DNA from 3 places in the Rossellomorea sp. GQ25 genome. Region 3 is predicted to be linked to each of the others. Evidence: riboswitches for the same ligand, from Rfam matches in the RefSeq annotation. Region 3 holds a riboswitch; each other region holds the start of a gene.
The links. A riboswitch is a leader RNA that binds a small molecule or an ion and turns the genes downstream of it on or off. The one in region 3 is predicted to bind cyclic di-GMP.
Positions count from the first base shown of each region.

Region 1 (4,892 bases), on a different contig from region 3:
GCCGTCGATAAATTGATGAACGGCCTTTTCCCCATCGTCTATGGAGGTCAGATTGACCGCAAGGATTTCAACGTTTTCTTTATCGGCATTGTTTTCATAATAACTCTGCATATGGGGCATTTCAGCTTTACACGGCGGACACCAGGTGGCCCAAAAGTTCAGGATCACTTTCTTACCTTGATAATCTGAAAGCTTTACGGCTTCACCATTTAAAGTGGTTAATTCAAAATCCGGAGCGCGGTCCCCTTTTGTCAGCCCTTGCTCTGCATCAGACAGATCCATGGATTCATTGGCTAATTGGGCCGCCTCTTCCCTGGCCTTCTTTTCCTGCTGATCCTGAAAAAAGTTCACTAAGAAAATGCCGATCAGAAGCGCAACGATGGCCAACGCAAAATTTCGTTTATTCATTGTGTTTCCTCCTTACGTTTAAAAGAAAGATGAGATAGGTCATCATGATCAAATACGTCCAGACGGTGACGGTCAATTCAAAGCCGCCAATGAAAGCACTTAGAAATAGCTGGACTAAAGTAAACATAACTAGTAACTGTCCCGCCCAGATATCGCCGCCAGGATCACTGGTTTTTTTAATAAAAAAGACAGTGATCAATAGATTGAGCACTACCTGAATACCAACTAGCAGATAGTGGTGATGAAGCATATGAAGGACAGCTTCAAAGACAAGAACTGTGACCATCCATGAAATGATAATAGTAGCCGGATGATCTACTTTTTTAACCAATATGTAAGTAAGAGCCGCTATCAGTCCTAACCAGTGCCCAACGACTCCTCCGTGAAAATAGAGAATCGTAATGGGATGCTTGAGAACCGTTTGAAAGTCAACCACAATCACACTCAGCTTCCAGACGAGTAAAAAAGTAAAAATACTATTGGAATACCAGTCGCTCAACTTTCTATTCCAGAAGAAGAGGAACAAGAAAGTGAGTATGAACGAGGCGATAACGGCTCCCCATGAAGCCGGGAATGTGAAGGAGGCTATGGTGTACCACTGCTCATTCATAGCCATTTCCCTCCCTTCAGAAACGTTTTAAATTATCTATTATTCTTCCTAATGACAATATAATAAACCGATGGATGCAAGTGACCTACCGATGTGTGGAATCCTGATGATTTGAGCTGGTGATCAAGTTCCTCGGAAGAAATCCGACGATCTAAAGACGGTCCCATTTCTGATTCTACCCTCTCCCAATCCAGGATCAGCCAAATTCCATCTTCCTTCAGCATATCGTGTAAATCCTGAAATACTTTGATCAAATCGGGAACTTCGTGCAAGACAAAAGCGGATACGATTTTATCCAAGGTGCCTTTATTGAAGCTGAGATATTCAAGGGATGATTTCACATAAACAATATTGTCTACATTTTCTTCGTTTGCACGGTGTTTCAGGTATTCCAGCATTTCCTGCTGCAGATCTACCGCCTGGACCTTTGTTTCAACTGTTTTGGCAATGGGAAGGGTCAGGTAGCCATTGCCACAGCCTAAATCGGCGACGATATCGCCTTTATTTAGTTTGAGAAGTTCGAGCACTTTGTCCACCGGTACGAGCTCTTGACGATTTGGATCGAGGAGCTTTGAAGCTTTATGGTGTTCGAATAAGTCTCCTGCCATTGGAATTCCTCCATTCGTTAAATATACCCTAATATGTATTAGTATCTTAAATTTTTATATACAAGCAAATTATTTACTCATAGTGTATCCTATATAAGAATTATTACAGATTTCCTGGGAGAGTGTGTGTCTAATCATTGAATTATTTTATTCATTGCAGGAACAAGTTACATATGAGAGGACGGCTCGTTAGAAATAAGGGTCTGGATGAGCAATTACTGCCTGTTACATAAATAAAACCGAATGCCGGATTTGGATCCGCATTCGGTTTTTATATGTTATGCTGCTTTTAATCCTTCTAAAATAAACATAAAGTATGTCACTGTATTTCCACCACGACGATTGATGATTTCAATGTCGTTTAATATCCTCTTAACCTCTTCAGCGCCGAGATTTTCAATAATCATCTCGGTGATCTCTTCTGCTGTATATTCACCTGCATAAGTAGACTTTAATGCAGTACGGTTCCTTCTACAAAAACTTCTTAATTGCCTTTTTAATTCAGTCGATTCCAACATCATCATCCTTATTACAGATTCAAATCCTACTATAATGGACATATAGATAAAAATATCCCACCAAAATGGCAGGCAAAATGATACTAATAAAACGTCCTAATTAGTATTCATTGTAATACATTGTTTTCGGTAACCCGGCGATCAATATAAAAAATGGCAGACCCGTGGTTTTGCGTCCTAATCTTTCAATTAGTTTGCCTTTTCGAAGGACTATACAAATCAATTGTTTTAATATTTAGGTAATATAGTTGTCATTATACTAGAACAAAAAGGATATGAAAACAGTGATGAGAATAATCTTCCATTCCATTTCCTTACAATATCAATATACTGCGTACCAACATGAAATATATCCAATAAAAGAAACCCCGCTCATGGCGGGGTTTTCTAATTAAAAGTTAATATATTGACGTGGGTTTACAGCATTGGATTTCGATGCATTCCAAGAACCTGCATGAAGCTCAAAGTGTAAATGCTGTCCGAAAGAATATCCTGTATTACCCATGTAACCAATTCTGTCACCCTTGTTCACTGCTTGACCAGTGCTTACAGATGAAGAAGCCATGTGGGCATAAACCGTTGTGAATGTTTGACCATTGATTGAGTGAGTGATGTATACTACATTTCCATAGCTAGAGCTAAAGTGACTCTTGATGACATATCCATCAGCTGCTGCTGAGATTGGAACACTGCCTCTTGCCGCGATATCCGTACCATAGTGGTAACGTTTCTTACCGTTTAATACATCCCAGCCGAAGTTGGTTGTAATCGTTCCAGAAGCCGGGGCTGTCCATGCACCGGCACTTACCGGTGCACTTGGAGCTGATTCAACAGGAGTAGAAGAAGAACCACCGCTGCTGCTGGTTGTTGCTTGTTGTTGTGATGCTGTGCGTTTTGCCGCCTCAGCTTCCGCTTGACGCTTGCGTTCGATTTCACGCTGACGTGCAAGTTCCGCTAATCGTGCTTGTTCAGCCTGGATTTCACCTTCAAGCTGGTGTTCCATTTTAGAAAGCTCATCCGATTCTTGTTGAAGGTCTTTTTTCTCCACTTCCAAAGAAGCCTGCTGCGTTTCTAGTTGTTTAAATAAATCCGCTTTTTTAGCTTTTTGACTATCAAGATCTTTTTTCAGAGACTCTAGACTTGCTTTAGTAGATTCTAAATCTGCAAGCTTGCCTTCTACTTCTTCTTGTTTCTTTTCTAATTCAGCCTGATCACGTTTTTGTTCGTCCATGATCTTCTTATCGGCACTTACGATTGTATTTACTGCTGTTACACGGTTGATGAAGTCACCGAAGCTGTCCGCGCCAAGTAGCACATCAAGATAATTTGCAGAGCCGCCTTTTTCCTGGATCGCACGGGCACGTTCTTTTAATAGTTCGTTACGTTCTTCTATCTTTTGCTTTAGAACTTCAATTTCTTCTTTAAGTTTATTGATTTCTGCAGTTGTTTCGTCAATCTCTTTTGTTTTCTCGGCAATCTTTGCTTCAGTATCTTTTAATTTTGTACTGATTTCTGCAATTTGTGATTGGATTTCTTGTTGTTTATTGATGTTTTGGTTAATTTGTGATTTTTTCTCATCTATCTTTCCATTGATTTCCTCTTTTTTAGAAGAAATGCCTTCTTGTTGCTTCTGTAATTCCTCCACAGAGGAATGAGCGTTAGCAGTTGTCCCTAACGTTGGTAGACTTCCGATTGTTAATGCTGCTGCAATTGATAATGATATGAAATACTTCTTGTTCAAGCGGCATGCTCCTTTCAACTTCTATCAACCTATCAAATTTTACACTTTTAAGAATTTACGTACAGACATAAAGCTTCCCCAAGCCCCGATCAGGCAACCCATTAATAGAATTAATCCGTTTACTTGATAGATAAAGGGGGTAAAATCTAATATCTGAATAAAATGGTTTTGTAGTTTTGGTCTAATAAATTCATAAGCATAGTAGTAACCTGTTGTGACAAGAGCGACCGGGATAATAGAACCTAAAATTCCAAGCCATAATCCTTCTAGAATGAATGGCCAGCGTACAAACCAGTTGGTTGCACCCACGAGTTTCATTATCTCGATTTCCCTTCTTCTGGCGACAATGGTGATTTTGATTGTATTTGAGATGAGGAACATGGCGGTAAACAATAAACCGATGATTAACACTAATCCAACGTTTCGACTCATTTCCAGTACATTAAATAATCTTTCAATCTTCGCTTCACCATAAAGTGCTTCGTTCACACCTTCATACTTGCTGACTTCAGCAGCGATTTTCCCAGTATCGCGGGGATCTTCCGCTTTTACAATAAATACATCGTATAATGGATTATCCTGTTCGAATAACCTGAAATCGTCTCCTAAATCCTTTACCAGGTTTTGAAGTTCTTCTTCTTTAGAAGAATATTCTACGGATTCCACTCCACTTATTTGGTTAATTTTCTTATCTATTTCTTCTACTTGAGCTTTTTCAGTACCGATTTCCAGTAATACGCGTACTTCAACGTCTTTCTCAATATCGGTTGCAACCTTGTTCATGTTTAGCATAAGTACCATAAATACACCAACAAGTAGTAGGGTTACAGTAACGGCACTCACGGATGCGAATGTCATCCAGCCATTACGTCCGATGCTTTTGAAGCTTTCTCTTAGATGTCGACCATACGTCCTAGCCTTCATAACCGTAATCACCTCGCTGTTCGTCACGAACAATTCGGCCATTTTCGATGGCAATTACCCGATGCTTGATGGTATTTACGATT
Region 1 is NZ_JCAXEQ010000003.1:174,774-179,665, reverse strand. It holds gene AC6CIB_RS11690 (redoxin domain-containing protein) at 1-408, opposite strand, end outside; gene AC6CIB_RS11685 (hypothetical protein) at 401-1,018, opposite strand; gene AC6CIB_RS11680 (class I SAM-dependent methyltransferase) at 1,051-1,626, opposite strand; gene AC6CIB_RS11675 (hypothetical protein) at 1,905-2,141, opposite strand; cyclic di-GMP riboswitch class I at 2,270-2,353, opposite strand; gene AC6CIB_RS11670 (murein hydrolase activator EnvC family protein) at 2,536-3,885, opposite strand; gene ftsX (permease-like cell division protein FtsX) at 3,925-4,809, opposite strand; gene ftsE (cell division ATP-binding protein FtsE) at 4,799-4,892, opposite strand, start outside.
Region 1: another riboswitch for cyclic di-GMP. It lies ahead of AC6CIB_RS11675 (hypothetical protein); the one in region 3 lies ahead of AC6CIB_RS18865 (anti-repressor SinI family protein).

Region 2 (4,892 bases), on a different contig from region 3:
ATCCATAGATAAACACCTTGATAAACTACAAAAAAAGGCGTGTATATCATAATCAGTGAGATGGCTATGACCATTGGTCTGAAGTCTTGGATGATATAATACGTGATTCCTCTCATATTGAAAATCGTTTCAATGATGAATAAGCTCGAAAGCATCCCCCATATGATCAGCTTTCCATGATAAAACAGGCTGGGAGAAATATTTTTCAATACGTGAGCAAAGAGGATTCTGCCTTTCGACATGCCTTTACTTTCGGCAAACTCAATATGTGGCTTAAGCATTTCTTCTTCCATGATAAAAAGAAGAATCCGAAAGAAAGAGATCATAGGAATTATCGATAATGTGATGATTGGTGCAAGAAAGATCTTTTCTTCCCCATACTCCGTGAAATTCATCAATTCCACGCCAAAATATTTAATAACATAGACAATGAGAAGCTGGAGCATAAACGCAAACATTAAGTCAGGCACCGTCTCAAAGAGGTTTAATACTTTCTTTAGAGAAGAAGAAACCCATCGGGGCAAGAACATTGTGAAGATGGTAAGGATGAATGCTATTCCCAGGCCTAATCCCAATGCTCCACCGATAATCTGCAAAGAATACAGATAAGGTCCCCAAAGCATGTCCAGAAAATCGACTGTTATCCCTTTATAGGAATAGCTCCAATTTTCACCGTCCAAAAATACAAAAACAAACTTAAAAAACTCTTCCAAGAACCCGACAAAATTGTACAGGCCCCTCTCCTTAAATACTTCAGGAGCAATACTCACGGCTAAAATACCGATCAATCCGAGAATATAATAGAACATAAATTTCAGCGGAAATGTGAGAAGCCTCATACCCTGATCCCCTTTTTTTCTCTTTTTCCTCAAGTTTAATGTAAATTTTAAATATTTTCAATTTTATTTCAATTCGTTCGATACCACTGCAGATATCCAAGAAAAAAGGTGACTCCTACGCTTCAGAGTCACCCTTCCCATTTAAGCTAATAATCGACTCGGCCTCCCCAGATAAAAGCCTTGCCCTATTGTAATCCCAATGTCCTTTGCCACTTGCATATCCTGTTTGGTTTCAATGCCTTCTAACACAATTAACGTATCCTTACCGTAGAATTGATTAAAAAAGGAAAGGAATCGTTGTTTCTTATCGTCTTGAGCCAGATTCAAAGCAAAATAGCGATCCAGCTTAATGATTTCAGGTTCATATTCAATGGATTTCTTGATGGAAGAGGTCCCTTGCCCGAAGTCATCAATCGCATACCAAACACCATATTGCTTAAGTTCTTCGAGAGACTCTTTTAATATTGGGTTCTGCCACAGCTCCTCAGCACTCGACTCATTAATCTCCAGCACGAGACGCCCCTTTATTTCAGGATGTTTCTTCATGAGGTCATAAAAATAGGTATGAAAGCTTGGGTGAAGAATCGTTGTGATATAAATATTAAGAAATAACTTACAATTCTTCAGTCCATTCTCTATAAAGCTTTCAAGAGCTTTTGAAATGGATAAGGTATCAAGCTTATACAAGATATTTGCTTTCATCGCAGACTGAAAAACATTTTCGGGATTTTCATTATACTTGTTTCGTAACAGGCCCTCATATGCATAGAGGGATTGATGCTTGCCCATTTCATATAAAGGCTGAAAATCATGATAAATATAGTCGTTTTGAAAAATAGTAAAGATGTTCATAGGACCCCTATACTCTCTATAGTTTATAAAAAAAACCACACAAAAACGTATTCCTACGTTCGTATGTGGCCGGTTGCGCTACTAGCTCCCCTAAATGTAAGCGCCCATCTATCATTTAGGTTCAAAGCTCCCATTCGAATTGACAGTATATGATTTTTACCTTACAAGAAAAATATACCACAAACATAGTACATATGGGTTATTTTTTAATTGATTATTAGAAAATTCCCAAAAATGATTACCTTGATACATAAGGATTGTCCTTAACCCAGAACCTCCACGGATAATCCTTGGCTTCTCCCGTGTTATCTATCCCAATTCGTTTCCCTTCCGCAATGTCTTCAGGTTGGTACCCTTTTGAAATGATGAGAGGGGGTTCCAGAAAGCTGCCTCCGTAATCTTCCATGGTTATGCCTAACGCTTTTGTCAGCTTTCCTGGACCATTTGTCCAATTTTTTCTCACATGACCCGGTCTTCTTCTTTCTATTAGCCTCAAGCCATCAAGGGGTTCAACCGCTCTAATGAGAATCGCTTCGGGTTTTTCTTTTTCTCCGCTCACTACATTGACCAGGCAGTGAGTATGCATAACATATGTATAGATTCTGCCGGCTTCCTGAAACATGACTTCCGTCCGCTTCGTCCGTCTATTCCCATAGCTGTGAGCTGCCCGATCCGCTGGCCCTAAATACGCTTCCGTTTCCACAATATAACCTGAAGCTGTTCCCTCCTCCGTCTCTTTCACTAACACACATCCCAACAAAGACTTTGCAAGTTCCAAAGTGGGCTGTTGGAAGAACGAAAGAGGCATAGGGGTATATTCCATGACTGTCACTTCCTTCAACTAAATTGTTCGTACGCATATATATGGTATACCCCATTTTCTTGATGGTTAACTAAATTTCCATTTAAAGAAAAAATCCTAGAGAGTAACGAATATAGGTTCAGCTCTTATTTCATCAGTCCATCCATAAGCAAACCTAAAGGTATCGCTTCCACCTTTCGCCCATTCCTGCCCGTTGTGGTTTGCGCTTTACAGAGAGAGTTCCATATGGCTTCTTCTACGCTATCCACTGCCATTTCAAATAGAGTAGAGATGATGAGTCCGTCTTCTTTAATGAAACCGTACGGAATCGTGTTATCATTGGAAGGCTGATGTGGAATGCGGTGTGCAGTAGAAAATGCAAGAACAATATCACCACTCCCATGTGCTCCATACGAACCCGTTCTTGAAAGGCCGAATGAAGCACGTTTAGCAAGTCGTTTAAGCTGCCTTTCATTTAGAGGTGCATCCGTCGCCAGAATGATCATGATTGATCCATCAGGTGTTTTTTGATCCTTCCCTGTGTTAAGGATAGGTACCCTGAGATCCTTCCTTTGACCGAAATTCGTTAATACGAGGGCTCCCACCGTATACTTCTCATCTCCAAAGACATACTCCCTGGAACTTGTTCCTATTCCACCTTTATACCCGAAACAAAGCATTCCCGTTCCCGCTCCAACGCACCCTTCATCCACGGGTCCCGAATGTGCCTGAAAAATGGCATCTTGGGCATCCTCAGGCTTCACATGAAGGCACCGGATATCATTGAGGAAGCCATCATTGCATTCTCCTACAACGACATTTACTGTCCCCGTTGTGTCGCCGATTTCAGGTGTTTCGTCCAGCATATATTGAACAGTCCCTTTTAATACATCCCCAACGGAAAGAGTATTCGTCAAGAGAATAGGACTTTCAATGACACCCAGCTCCTCCATTTGAATCGTCCCGACGGTTTTTCCAAAGCCATTGATTACATGGCAACCCGCGCATACTTTATCACGAAACAGATTGCCATCATGAGGTAAAACCGCCGTTACCCCCGTTCTTACCACGGTACCGTCATGTTCATAGTGAAGGGTTTTATGTCCGACCTTCACTCCCTCAATATCGGTAATGCTGTTATACTTCCCGCTTGAATAGGAGCCGATACTGCCTCCCATTTCCCGTAATCGCTTTCGTTCCATTTATGAAAAACCCCCTTTTTTCTTATCAATACTATTCGGGTCCAAATCACAAAATCCTCTTTAATAGAGAGGCAAACCCTATTTTTAACAGGATAAAGAACACGTAGAGAGTACATATTAATGACTGTTAAATGCCTGCTTATAAAAGGCAATTAAAAATATTGGAGGATCTGACATGAGAAAACGATTTTTTTCCATAACAGCCTGTGCTGTCATCCCGTTTATGCTGATGACTGCCTGTAACAATAACGGTGCAAACGATAACCTGATGGATACACAAAACGTGAATTACGATCCTGTTACTTATGATAACGATGGCAGGGATCGGATGGATGGAATGCAAGGAAACCAAACTCCCCTTCATCGTTTCATGGCTCCGATAGACCCAAATGGGGGCTTACGTGAATTTACCCACTTTGATCGCGGTGAGGAAAATGCGCCCGGTAATGATGAAGCCCGTCAGCCGGATCAGCCTGCACAAGAACCGAATACAGCACAACCGGAACCGCCTGCAGAGGGTCAGCCCAAACAAGATGCACAGGCATCCGATGCAAGTGGATTTGTGAAGCAGGTAGTGGATTTAACCAACCAGGAACGTAAGAAAAATGGACTTAGTGCCCTGAAAATGGATGGAGAGTTAGCGAATGTGGCAGAGATGAAATCAGAGGACATGAAGGAAAATGATTATTTCTCTCATACCTCTCCAACGTATGGGTCACCTTTTGAAATGATGGAGAACTTCGGGGTGAATTACTCCACAGCAGCTGAAAACATTGCCGTTGGACAAAAAACACCTGAATCTGTCGTTAACGCTTGGATGAACAGTCCCGGTCACCGCAAAAATATTTTAAACAAACAAGTCACTCATATTGGCGTGGGAACAGCGAAGGATCCTAGTCAGGGAGTTTATTGGACGCAAATGTTTATCGCAAAATAAATGTTCAGACCGGTCACCTAAGGCCGGTCTTTTCTCTATTACATATCCTGCACGAACTCGGCCTCTGGTCTGATTCAAAAATAATCCTATGGCTCATTGTGATGAACCGGCAGCTGCATTAAAATAAAACTATAAAATGGAAAAACAAACCAAAGCGAGGGATAGTTATGAAAAATGCTTTTGCCGTGATCATTGCACTGCTTGCACTTGGAACGCTATACGTCATCCTGAATGACAATACATCGTTATTTGCTAAAGAA
Region 2 is NZ_JCAXEQ010000010.1:21,012-25,903, reverse strand. It holds gene AC6CIB_RS21310 (ABC transporter permease subunit) at 1-839, opposite strand, end outside; gene AC6CIB_RS21305 (EAL domain-containing protein) at 981-1,691, opposite strand; cyclic di-GMP riboswitch class II at 1,750-1,830, opposite strand; gene AC6CIB_RS21300 (DNA-3-methyladenine glycosylase) at 1,930-2,514, opposite strand; gene AC6CIB_RS21295 (DmpA family aminopeptidase) at 2,640-3,695, opposite strand; gene AC6CIB_RS21290 (CAP domain-containing protein) at 3,871-4,632, shown strand; gene liaG (LiaG family protein) at 4,800-4,892, shown strand, end outside.
Region 2: another riboswitch for cyclic di-GMP. It lies ahead of AC6CIB_RS21305 (EAL domain-containing protein); the one in region 3 lies ahead of AC6CIB_RS18865 (anti-repressor SinI family protein).

Region 3 (4,892 bases):
TCGACCGGTCACTCCAATGACAGATCCCTTTCGGCAATATTTCTCCATATTGTCTGCAGCCCGGTTCCAAATGGTACAGAGTACAAAGTCTGTATCTATTTGGCCTTTTTGATTCTTGTAGTTACGATTTACAGCTATCGTAGCGTTAAGTATCGATTTTCCTTCCATTGTTTTTCTTGCTTCAGGATCTTTGGTCAGCCTTCCAACGAGGGTCACTTGGTTGATCAATTGAATTCTTTCCTCCTTTCTCTTAAACTGTTTTCATCTTACAATCTTCTGTCTCATCTTGTAAAATCGTGAATTTCCGAAATTCGAGGCAAAAATGGCTTGAATTTCGGAAATTCCCCTAGGGAGATTTCCCGATTTTTAATCAAAATCAGGGTCAAACTCACAAAATTGAAGCTTTCGTCCTTTTTTTCATCAAGGAATTTGTTAGGGAAACAATTCCTACTATGATATAATTTTATAAAACCTTTAAATGGGAGATGTTCGTTCATGAAAACCTTTAAAGTTATTTCACTGCAAGTAGTGGAGAACGATGAACTGCGTGACTTTGAGCTAGTGGACGGTCTGATTATTAATAAAGAAGATGGGCAGAGTACGTGGCTTGTCGAAACGTACTTGTCGAATGAATATATTGAGTTCTTTCAAAAGGCTCAGCAACGTAAGGAAGATTTGGAAATTCAGGTCGTGATTTCCCATAAAGCCAATGATCCTGCTGCTTTCATGACTTCTATCCGTTGTATTAAAGAGATGGATAAGCATATCAGTATTATGTTTGAGGGGAAATTGAAAAAACAGAGGAATGAATATGCAGAATTACTCCTTGATGACCTAGTCCAAAAAGGATATTCAGGGGAAGAATTAATCCGTGAGTTCCGCGAGAAAATGGTATCTAAGCCAAGGATTCCAGCCACTTCAAAACCTAGCGTTTAATTGTGTGAATTAGGTAATATCGGTATGATTCATTATGATATAATTGAATTTAATATTGACTTCTTATATGAAGTTCTTAGGTAGGTGTTTCCTGTGATTGGAGAAAGAGTAAAGAAATACAGACAAGAAAAACGTATGTCCATGACAGAACTTGCTGAAAAAGCCGGTGTTGCAAAGTCATATTTGAGTTCAATAGAGCGTAACCTTCAACAAAACCCTTCCATTCAATTTCTTGAAAAAGTTTCAGCTGCTTTAGGGATTCCGATGGATGCTCTCTTACATGATCAACCAGAAGATCACAATATCGATCATGAGTGGCTTAAGATTGCAGAAGAAGCCATGAGTTCTGGAATTACCAAGGAGCAGTTCAGGGAATTCATTGAATTTAATAAGTGGAAATTAGGCAATAAATAAAGTCTTGCGAGGGATTCGCAAGACTTTATTTATATTAAATCACTTTGTACTCGGCTTTCACTTCCTGAGACTGGTTTTGAAGGAATTCTCTAATTTCTGTTTTAGAAATTCCGGCGTCTAAAGCTTGTTTAATTAGTTCCATCCATTCAAGATCAAGTTCCCGATTTGTCAATATAAATACCCTCCCAAAATACATATATGTATTCCAGGCAATCCAGCCATCATAGTTTTCAATTAACCACACCTTCTTCATCAATATTTTCTGTTCATTATATTCAAGATATTTATGAAGATATGCCTACTTTCCAACCTTAGATCTGTGACTTTGCGTCCTCATTTTTCAATAAGTTTGCCTTTATCTGACTCTTCCCTTAGAACTATTTCGATTATACTAATAAACATTCAGACGTTGTGTTGTTTTTTGTCTATTCCATTAATTTAATTTACACTTTTTTCCTACATATTCATCTATAATCTGACATTTACAAAAATATTACTCTCTTCCGATTAATAAATCGTGTAAGCATATGATGAGGTTTGTCGAAAAACTACGAATTCATGCTATTTTTATATGTCTCTAACTTCCTTCTAAGAGGTAGGACATTTCTATTAATTTTCAGGTAATTACTAGGATAATAGAATGGCTGATTGGATAAGTCAAATTTACAGGTCGGACAAACCCATTCACCCGTTTCAGTGCTACTATAGGATGGTCTTGTGCATCGTCCACATATCTTTTTATACATGAGGTCACCTCTTCATTCAGGTTAAGTTTCTTTTTTCTTTGATAAACGTCTATTTGCATATATTAGTGTCAATCCCGTTGTAGTTAATATAAAACCTATCGTTAATAGCAGGTAAAGGTTGGTTGCAGTGTTAGGTAGTTTAGGGCCTTGTGATGCTATTGGTGGAGATTGGGTTTCATTTGTGCCCGAGTTTACAGGGGGCGGCTTAACATTGCTGTCTGGTTGCTTTACCGGATCATTAGAATCCTCGGGAGGTGAAGGAGTTGTCATTCCAGTTGCTACAATTATGATTTCAAAATATGCGGATGTTTGCTGAAACTTATTCCCTAATTCATATGGCATTTCAACCTGGAAAAATAGATTGTCAGTCGCACCTTTTTTTAATTGCTCTGGTTTAAACCCTTTGAAATTCTTTAATTTATCATCAAAGATTAAATTGGATTTGCCCCCTTCGTACACCTTCAATTCCAATTCGTTAAATAGTTTCCTGTCAGATTGTTTATTATCAACGCGAATGGTGTAGTTAAAATCTTTGTCACCGCCATTTCTAACCCTCAATTCCCTCTCTGCCCAATCACCCGGCTTCATATTTGAAATAGTAAATAAGAACTTTTCGTTAGGTATTAATATGATATCTACTTCATTTGCATACGTTTTATGATGATTCATTATTCCAGAGATAAAAAATAGGACTAATAACATTACGACAATTCTATTTTGATTCATCTTTTTCATCTCCTAGAATCAGTGAATTTGTTCTTTTTAAAGAACACCTTAACTTATTATAAGATCTCACATATGAAATGAAAATCTCCAAAAACATTGAAAATACCGTCAAACAAGGTAGATATCGATACCTCCCTCTTGATTCCTTTAAAATTCACTTTTTTTCGTACTTTATAAAAAAATAATTGTTCTATATAATGAATAAAATGAATTGTGAAGGAGTTATCGACATGGTAGGTAATAAGATTAAAGATCTTCGTGAACAAAAAGGGGTAACCATAAACGAGCTTGCTCATCATTCAAATGTTTCTAAATCATATATAAGTTCTATTGAAAGAGGTATTCAAAAGAATCCTTCCATTAAGATTCTAAAAAAAATAGCTCTTACTTTAGATACTTCTTTAGAAATTATTCTTTCTTCTGATATGAATACGATCTATTTAGATGAGGAGTGGGTTGAACCACTAGAGAAAGCCATTCACCAGGGCTTAACGAAAGAGGAATTTCACGATTTTCTTTCTTTTTTTCAATATAAAAGGAGGAAACATCATGAGTAGGAAGGTTTTTCTGATTTTTGGAATCCTTATTTTATCAAGCGGGCTATCTTTTGTCATATATTCCTTCCTTCAGATAAAAATTCTCGAAGAAGCGGAAAATGAAGCTCTAGTTAAAGCAAAAGAAAGGATTATGGAAAATTCTTCAGTACATAAGAGCCCCGAACCAATTAATTCCTCTCAAACCTCAATCTTTTACCATTTTGAGAAAGGGGATGTCATTGGGGTTTTACATATTCCAAGACTCGAAAGAGATGTAGCAATCATTGAAGGAACAGATGGGGAAGAACTAAAGAAAGGGGTAGGACATTATTCATCAACATCACTACCGGAACAGAAGGATCAAATTTTTTTGGCTGGGCACAGGGATACGGTATTTAGAAACATTGGTGAACTCCAGCACGGCGATATACTTTCCATCGTTATGCCAACTGGAACTTACTCCTATGAAATTTTCAAGACTTATATTGTCGATGAAAGTGACACTTCGATTATTCGGACAACTCGTCCTGAGGAAATCCTGACTCTTTCTACTTGCTATCCGTTTACCCTTGTTGGTGCTTCGACCGAAAGATATATTATTGAGGCTATAAGAATTCACTAAAAAACCTCTTTCCTTTTGAGAAAGAGGTCTTCTTATTGCAAGTTAATCTTTGGTATGAAGACATGTTTCATTTTGTCTTCAAATTCTTAAAAGTTATATTAACTTACTTGGATTTACATCTTGCATCATCTCTATTATTTTGGGAGCTGTGATTATAAAAAATAAAACAGAGACACCTTTAAGCTGCCTCTGCTTTTTGAAACGATTACTCGTCCTTCTTATCCTGATCCTGCATATCCTTATCATCTTCTATAGCGTCTTCTTCAGGCGTATTATTATCCTTCGCTGCATCTTTGTCCCCTGGCTCGTTCTGATCCTGGGACTGATCATTTTCGTTGTCACCCATACCGTCATTCTCGTTCATGCCATCATTTTCCGGGACTTCTTCTTCTGTTGGTGCTTCATCTTCCGGAGGAGGCTCCTGATTTGCGTTACATCCTACAAGAAGCATGGCAGCAAGTGCTGATCCACCAAGAATTGATAATAATTTTTTGTTCATGATGTGTTACTCCTTTCTAACGTGTATGTTAGTTAATGTAAGACCGTTACTATGGTCTTTCGTTAGCATTCCCTGAAAATGAATTTACTTGCATTTTGAGTGAAATTTTTTGGGGAAATTTGATTTTGATCATGCGAAGGGTTGAAACTAAAAAACTGGGCCTGAAGTGAACGAATCACAACAAGCCCAGTTTGCACATGTTTATTGCTTATCTCCTAAAGCAAACATCATTTCTAATTCGCAGGCAACCTCACCATCAACAGTCGCCACGCCTTTTCCTTTACCGATCGGCCCTTTAAAGCGGATCATTTCGACTTCAAGTCTCAGCTGATCTCCCGGCTTTACTTGACGCTTGAAACGACATTTATCAATACCAGTGAAGAAAGCTAAACGCCCGCGGTTATCTTCCACTT
Region 3 is NZ_JCAXEQ010000006.1:211,571-216,462, reverse strand. It holds gene AC6CIB_RS18880 (single-stranded DNA-binding protein) at 1-228, opposite strand, end outside; gene AC6CIB_RS18875 (YwpF-like family protein) at 496-936, shown strand; gene AC6CIB_RS18870 (helix-turn-helix domain-containing protein) at 1,030-1,350, shown strand; gene AC6CIB_RS18865 (anti-repressor SinI family protein) at 1,385-1,522, opposite strand; cyclic di-GMP riboswitch class I at 1,556-1,714, opposite strand; gene AC6CIB_RS18860 (hypothetical protein) at 2,118-2,822, opposite strand; gene AC6CIB_RS18855 (helix-turn-helix domain-containing protein) at 3,053-3,379, shown strand; gene srtD (class D sortase, LPxTATN-specific) at 3,372-3,980, shown strand; gene AC6CIB_RS18845 (hypothetical protein) at 4,186-4,479, opposite strand; gene fabZ (3-hydroxyacyl-ACP dehydratase FabZ) at 4,681-4,892, opposite strand, start outside.